2 linked regions of the Longibacter salinarum genome follow. The protein of the gene in region 1 binds, or shares a complex with, the protein of each later gene. Links are inferred from orthologs where the notes say so. Each region holds a gene or a part of one and is shown in the gene's direction. Other genes may lie near its edges.

Region 1 (3,277 bases):
GGTAAGGCAGGCCCGCCGACGCGACCGGGGAGGAAGGGGTACAGCCCCTGTGAACAAAGCTCCGGTCGCGTACTCACCATCCCTGCGAGCCGGCGACACGCGTCGCCCCTCGCCTCATCGACCAACGACGTAACGCGATGGCTACACTGAAAATCACGCAGGTCCGAAGCACGAACTCTCGCTCGAAGAAGCAGCGGGACACGCTGAAGGCCCTCGGTCTGCGTAAGATCCGCCAGACCGTCGAGCAGGACGACACGCCGCAGATTCGCGGCATGATCCGCAAGGTGGCTCACCTTGTAGACGTGGAAGAGCTCGACGCGTAAGGTCTTTGCCGCAGTGATCGCCCGACCAGGCGTGTGGAGAACAGCCGTTTGGCGCTTCTCATATTCACTGCTACGACATCTCGACATCTCTACTCATGCGAGTTCGCGTCCACGCTCCGGAACGTCCGGCCGCGTCGGTGCGAGCGCCAGCCCAACGACACTGATTATGGATCTCAGCAATCTCAAGCCCGCAGAGGGCGCCACGAAAGATAAGCAGCGTCTCGGACGCGGCGTCGGTTCCGGTCGCGGTGGACACCAGTCCACGCGCGGCGACAAGGGACAGAGCAGCCGGTCCGGTTCGAAGAACCGCCCGATGTGGTTCGAGGGGGGCCAGATGCCTCTCTACCGCCGCCTCCCGAAGTTCGGCTTCACCAACAACTTTCGCGTGGAGCCCAGCATCGTCAACGTGTCGCGCATCGCGCGTCTCGTGAACGACGGTCGGATCGATGCATCCGAACCGGTCACGCCGGAGGTTCTCGATGCGGCTGGCGCCATCCGCGATCCCGAATACGTCAAGATTCTCGGTGACGGCGAGATCGACGTTGCCCTCGAGGTGTCGGCGCATGCCTTCAGCGAGAGCGCAAAGAAAAAGATCGAGGATGCGGGTGGATCGGTCACCGATCTCGACGCGTAACCTCTAATCCGTCGGCTGACAGTCTCGCCATCATCGGGACCGTCGGCCGACCGGGTTGCCCTTTCCCTCTATCTGAATCAGACGACGTGTTCGGCTCGCACCGCGGTACCCGAGCACAGACCGACGGACGTTATGGCTGGATTCGCCGAAAGTATTCGCAACATCTGGGAGATTGAGGACCTGCGGAACCGCATCCTGTATACGCTGGGTCTTCTCGTAGTCTACCGCTTTGGGACGTATGTTACGCTCCCGGGCGTCGATGCTGCGACCCTGACCGACATTAATGCGGCATCCGGAGATGGTGGCATCTTCGGCTTCCTCGACATGTTCGTCGGCGGTGCGTTCCGCCAGGCGGGCATATTTGCGTTGGGAATCATGCCGTACATTACCGCCTCGATTATCATCCAGTTGATGGGAGCGGTCGTCCCGTACTTCCAGAAGCTGCAGCGTGAGGGAGAGGACGGTCGCCGCCGAATTACACAGTTGACGCGGTATGGCACCGTTGGAATCACGGCGCTGCAGTCGATCGGTTATGCGATCAACCTGAGCTACGGTCAGACGGGGAGCGCGATCGTGATCGACAAGACGCTATTCATGATCACGACGGTTCTCGTTCTCACGAGTGGTACCGTCTTTGTCATGTGGCTCGGCGAGCGGATCAGCGAGAAGGGCATCGGGAACGGGATCTCTCTCGTCATTATGGTGGGTATCATTGCCTTCCTGCCGCAGTCGCTCTTCAACGAGATCGACATCAACGGCGACAACATCTTTATCGTCCTGATCGAGGTCGGCGTCTGGGTACTCGTTACCGCAGGGGTTGTGCTCGTCTCGCAGGGTATGCGCCGGATTCCGGTGCAGTATGCGAAGCGAGTCGTTGGACGGAAGTCCTTCGGGGGCTCGACGCAGTATCTCCCGATTCGCGTGAACGCGGCCGGTGTGATGCCGATCATTTTCGCCCAGTCGATCATGTTCATTCCGAGCACCTTCGCGTCGTTCATGCCGGATAACGAAACGGCACAGCAGATCGGCGCCTGGTTCGGCCAGATCGACAGCGTTGGCTATTCTGTGCTCTTCTTCGTGATCGTTGTCTTCTTTACCTACTTCTATACGGCGATCACGGTGAACCCACAGCAAATGGCGGACACCATGAAGCGTCAGGGTGGATTTATCCCTGGCATTCGACCGGGTAAGCAGACGAGCGAGTTCATTGATACGATCCTGACGCGGATCACGCTGCCGGGATCGGTCTTCCTCGGATTCGTGGCGATCCTGCCGTCGTTCGCTATGGCATTTGGCGTGACGCAGGGCTTCGCGATGTTCTTCGGAGGAACGAGCCTTCTGATTCTTGTCCAGGTGACGCTTGACACGCTGCAGCAGATTGAAAGTCATCTGCTCATGCGCCACTACGACGGCTTCATGAAGAGCGGTAAGATGCGCGGCCGTCGCGTGTGATCGCCGTAGAACGAGTCCGTGTCCGAATGGGTGACGGCCCCAGGTTTCGGTGATGCCTATGAACCTGTTCCAGCGGTTCGTCCAACGAATAAAAGGTGCTTTCATGATCCAACTGAAGAGCCAGCGCGAGATCGACCTGATGCGCGAGAGCGCCGATCTCGTGGGGCGTACGCTCGGTAAAGTTGCTGAGTACATCCAGCCGGGTGCGACGCTCGAAGAGCTCGACGCCATCGCGGAAGACTTTATTCGAACACACGATGCCGAGCCCGCATTCAAGGGCTATCAAGTTGGGGATAACGTTTTTCCGGGTACGCTCTGCACGTCCGTGAATGACGTGGTGGTGCACGGCATCCCAAACGATTACACGCTTCAGGAAGGCGATCTGCTTTCCGTGGACTGCGGAGTGAAGCTGAACGGCTACTACGGCGACAGCGCTTACACCTTCGCGGTAGGGGAGATCGATGACGCAGCACAGGCCCTATGTCAGACGACGTACCGGGCCTTGCATCTGGGTATCGAACAGGCCATTGTTGGTAACCGGATCGGAGACATCGGGCACGCTGTCGACGCCTACTGTTCGGAACGTGGATACGGCGTCGTACGCGATCTGGTCGGACACGGTATCGGAAAAGAGCTGCACGAGAAACCGCAGATCCCGAACTTCGGAAAGCCTGGATCGGGCCGGAAGCTTAAGCGCGGACTCACCGTCTGCATCGAGCCCATGGTTAACCAGGGCACGGCATCTGTAGATGTCGACGCTGATGGCTGGACGATCCGAGCCGCGGACGGGAAGCCTTCTGCACACTACGAACATATGATTGCGGTGGACGAGGATGAGCCGCAGATCCTCACCACGTTCGATTACATC
Region 2 (4,406 bases), on another replicon or contig:
CTCGACAGCTCGCTCGTCGCCTGAGCACGCGCCGCATGTACACTAACGAGGCCAATGAGGACAACCAGCGTCCCCATCACCCACACGCAAAGACGCATGCGAGGATGTTCGTAGCGCTTCGCATATTGTTCTGTACGTACCACGTCGGTTCGTGCGTCCTACAAAAAATGACGAGCGTCGCGCCTCCGGTGTCTCCCTCCGTCGGCATGTAGCAATCCCTTCCCTCCTACCCAACGCCCCCATCGGCGGTTCATCTGCATAGAAGCGTACACGAGCAGAAGACGCAATGCGTATATCAGGACCCTAAACTGCGTTGTGACCAACGGTGATTGCATCCAGATCACGTGGGCTGACCGTCGCTCAAAAGAGATCGGATGAAAGAGACCACGACGAGCCCACTCCGCGACATCATCGCCCCCATGATAGGGAACGGATGAAGATGCCTCGCGTGCTACTCCCGACGTGGTAAATAGATCGATTGAGGTACGTTCCTCGTTGGCACGTTTACCATTTCCCCTGTCTCACGTCGACCGGTGCGGAGCTCTCACGAGAGCCCCCATCGAATCATCCCTGTCTCTGGGACCCTCAGCAGGTCTCTCCCATCGAGGCTGGGTATGCGGGACCGGGCGTTGTTTTCTCTTGCACGCATTTGCTGCCGACTGCACACATGTTCAAGTGGCTTAAGGATTTATTCGGAGATCGGAATCAGCGTCAGCTCGACGAGCTATGGCCGATCGTTGATGAGATCAACGAATACTACGACGGGCTCGACGCCCTGTCCGACGACGAGCTGCGTGGAAAGACCAACTCCTTTCGCGAGCGCATCCGCGACGCCGTCGCCGATATCGAAGCACGACAGGAAGAGATCAACGAACGCCTGAAGCACGCGCCCGACGCGGAGTCGCCGGCAATCGGCGGGGATGGTGCGGTGGCGGAGGCTCTACCCGAATCGGACGTGGAGCCTCTTTCGATGCAGGAGCGCGATGCCCTGTACGACGAACTGGATGTCCTCGAAGAGGAGTGGCATGATCGCGTCGAAGATGAGCTTAATGCCATCCTGCCCGAAGCCTTCGCCGTCATGAAGGAGACCTGCCGCCGCATGGTCGGAGAGACCTGGCGCGCGGGCGGCTCGGAGATCGAGTGGGACATGATCCCGTACGATGTCCAGCTCCTCGGTGGAATCGTCCTGCACCAGGGACGCATCGCGGAGATGAAGACGGGTGAAGGTAAGACGCTCGTCGCGACGCTGCCGCTCTACCTGAACTCCCTGGCCGGGCGCGGCTGTCACCTCGTGACGGTGAACCCGTATCTCGCACAGCGTGATGCGGAGTGGATGGGGCCGCTCTTTGAGTTCCACGGACTCGAGGTCGACTGCATCGACCAGTATCAGCCGCACTCCCGCGGTCGCCGCGCCGCCTACGAAGCCGACATCACGTACGGAACGAATAACGAGTTCGGCTTCGACTACCTGCGCGACAACTCCTTCGTCGTCCGCCCCGACCAGCTGCAGCAGCGCGGCCACCATTTCGCCATCATTGATGAGATCGACTCGGTCCTCATTGATGAGGCCCGGACGCCGCTCATCATTTCTGGCCCGGTTCCGGACGCCGACGAGAACCAGTTCGGCGAGCTACGTGACCCGGTCGAGAAGCTCGTGCAGGCGCAGCGCAAGATCGTGCGTCGCCTCACCAAAGAGGCGGAAGAGAAGATCGAGGCCATGCACGAGGCCGAAGAGGACGGGGACAAAAACCGCGCTCGCGAACTTGAGGAGGAAGCCGGTCTTGCCCTCCTCCGCGCCACGCGGGGCTACCCCAAGAACCGCCGCCTGCAGAAGCTGCTGCAGGAGCCGGGCGTCGAGCGCCTTCGCCAGCAGACGGAGTATTTCTATCTGCAGGAGAATGCGAAGCGCATGCCGTTCGTCGATGAGGCGCTCTACTTCTCGATCGATGAGAAGCAGCGCTCCATCGAGATGACGGAGAAAGGCCAGGAGTTCATGGCCGACATCATGGACCAGACCAAAGACATGTTCATCCTTCCCGTCATTGGGGAGGAGATCGCCCAGGTCGAGGAGGATCACGAGCAGGCCGTCAAGGATCTGGAGGAGGACCTGCGGTCGCGCGACATCAGCGCCGAGAAGCGCGAAAACAAACTCCTGAATGACAAGCGCGAGCTCGAGAAGGAGCAGCAAGAAAAGAAGCGCGAGATCTACAACACGTATTCCGAGCGTGCTGAACGGCTGCACGGTATTGAGCAGCTCTTGAAGGCGTTCACGCTGTACGAGCGCGACACCGAGTACATCGTCGAGAACGGAAAAGTCCAGATTGTCGACGAGCACACCGGTCGTGTCCTCGAAGGCCGCCGCTACTCCCAGGGACTCCACCAGGCCATCGAGGCAAAGGAGAAGGTGGAGGTGCAGGCCGCCACGCAGACCTACGCGACGGTCACGCTCCAGAACTACTTCCGCATGTACGACAAGCTGTCGGGCATGACGGGTACGGCCGAAACCGAGGCGGAGGAATTTGGCGACATCTACGAGCTCGACGTCGTGGTCGTCCCGACCCACGAGCCCATCCGGCGCGACGACCTGGATGATCTGGTTTTCAAGACGAAGCGCGAGAAGTACAACGCCGTCGTCGAGCGCGTTCAGGAATACAATGACAAAGGCCAGCCCGTCCTCGTCGGTTCGGCCTCGGTCGAAGTATCGGAGCAGATCAGCCGCATGCTGAAGCGCGCCGGCATCCGCCACAACGTGCTCAACGCCAAGCGGGACCGCGCCAAGCAGGAGGCCGACGTCGTCGCCGAAGCGGGACGCCGCGGCGCCGTCACCATCGCCACGAACATGGCCGGTCGTGGTACCGACATCAAGATTACCGATGAGGTCCGCGATCTCGGCGGCCTCGCTATCGTCGGTTCGGAGCGACACGAATCTCGCCGTATCGACCTGCAGCTTCGCGGTCGGTCCGGTCGTCAGGGCGATCCGGGCGAGAGCCAGTTCTTCGTCTCGCTCGAGGATGAGCTGATGCGCCTCTTCGGCTCCGACCGCGTCGCCAAGATCATGGACCGCCTCAACCTTGAGGAAGGGGCCGTGATCACGCACCCGTGGATCAACAAGAGCATCAAGCGGGCGCAGTCGAAGGTCGAGCAGAATAACTTCGCCATCCGTAAACGCCAGCTCGAATACGATGACGTGCTGAACGCTCAGCGCGAAGTCATTTATAAGCGTCGCCGCGAGGCACTGACGGGCGACCGCTTCCACGGCCAGATCCTCAACATGCTGCACGAGGTCATCGAGGCCATGGTCGACAAGTACTACGGCGACGGCAACCTGGCGGGCCTCCGCGAGGAGATGCTGCGCGTGCTCGCCTTCGACTTCGACATGGACCGCGAGACGTTCATGCAGGTCGGCGCCGACGGGGTCACCGATCGCGCCTTCGACGCCGCAACGAACTATTATCAGGAGAAGCGTCGCGCCATCGCGCAGAACTTCTACCAGCCGCTCAAGCAGCTGGTTGACGAACGAGGCGACGAGGCCCCCGACCAGATCTACATCGACTTCACGGATGGTCAGCGCCTGATCCGCACCGTCATGGAGACGGAAGAGGCGGTCGAAACGAACGGCCAGGAGGTCAGCGATTCGCTGGAGCGCACCGCGATGCTGCAGACGGTCGACGCCAAGTGGACCGAACACCTGCGCGAGCTCGACGAACTGAAAGAGGGAATCAACCTTCGTTCCTTCGGCCGGAAGGATCCGGTTGTCGAATACAAGATGGAGGCGTACGAACTCTTTGCCGACCTGATGGCAGACGTCGGCCGCGAGGTCGTTTCGCTTGTCTTCCGTTCTGGTCCGGTCGTCGACACGAAGAAGGACGACCTTTCCAAAGCCGATGGACGAGGCAAGCAGCCGAAAGGTCGCCTCGATCGCCGTCGCGCGAAAACGCGCCACGACTCGATGGATCCGACGTACAACGTCAAGGGAGGCGGAGACGGACAGAATGAAGCCGCTGAACGCGATCCCTCCGCAGACGCGCCGCAGGAACCGGTCGTCGTCGAGGACGAGCCGGGGCGCAACGACAAGGTCACCATCCGCAACAATTCCACCGGTGAGGAGAAAACCGAGAAGTGGAAGTACGCGAAGAAGAAGGTTCGGAATGGTAGCTGGACGCGTGTGAAGGATCCCGAACTCTCCTAACCTCCGGCGCCGCCCCGAACGCATGCACGCTCCGTCGCGCCCGGCCCCCGCCCCGTGCTGGATGCATCCCGGTCTCTAGGATCGCGGACGCACCGACACGTCCCCTGCCGCTCGCAATCCCCAGTGACTCATGCTTCGCTCGCTGTACGTACGCGACTATGCACTCATTGAAGAACTCGATGTCGAGTTCGGGAGCGGACTGAATATCATTACTGGT

Evidence for each region.
Region 2: the proteins of secY (region 1) and CRI94_RS10040 are in contact, whole or in part, in a crystal structure (PDB 3DIN), measured with the Thermotoga maritima proteins. The link is inferred for Longibacter salinarum from one-to-one orthologs. Residues at the interface, in WP_004081795.1 of Thermotoga maritima: Glu108, Gly109, Glu110, Glu111, Ala236, Glu237, Arg238, Arg239, Ile240, Thr241, Ile242, Gln243, Tyr244, Ala245, Arg246, Arg247, Val248, Thr249, Gly250, Arg251, Arg252, Val253, Tyr254, Gly256, Ala257, Ser258, Thr259, Tyr260, Leu261, Pro262; in WP_004082002.1 of Thermotoga maritima: Glu261, Ala262, Arg263, Lys300, Ala301, Arg302, Thr303, Ile304, Ile305, Leu323, Tyr324, Asp325, Pro326, Val329, Ser330, Tyr333, Ile336, Lys340, Phe345, Val349, Glu363, Phe364, Tyr374, Ser375, Gly376, Gly377, Glu393, Ile395, Thr482, Ser483.

The regions. Positions count from the first base shown.
Region 1 is NZ_PDEQ01000001.1:863,697-866,973, reverse strand. The notes cover bases 288-3,249. They hold secY (preprotein translocase subunit SecY), read left to right. Parts: upstream 288-1,089; coding sequence 1,090-2,409; downstream 2,410-3,249. Other genes in these bases: map (type I methionyl aminopeptidase), read left to right, coding at 2,513-3,249; rplO (50S ribosomal protein L15), read left to right, coding at 490-957; rpmD (50S ribosomal protein L30), read left to right, coding at 288-323. Also shown: rpsE (30S ribosomal protein S5), read left to right, coding at 1-5; more of rpmD, read left to right, coding at 138-287; more of map, read left to right, coding at 3,250-3,277. UniProt on the Escherichia coli protein: The central subunit of the protein translocation channel SecYEG. Consists of two halves formed by TMs 1-5 and 6-10.
Region 2 is NZ_PDEQ01000004.1:401,771-406,176, forward strand. What follows is about bases 299-4,389. They hold CRI94_RS10040 (preprotein translocase subunit SecA), read left to right. Parts: upstream 299-667; coding sequence 668-4,189; downstream 4,190-4,389. Other genes in these bases: recN (DNA repair protein RecN), read left to right, coding at 4,320-4,389. Outside these bases: type IX secretion system protein PorQ, read right to left, coding at 1-98; more of recN, read left to right, coding at 4,390-4,406. UniProt on the Escherichia coli protein: Required for protein export, interacts with the SecYEG preprotein conducting channel.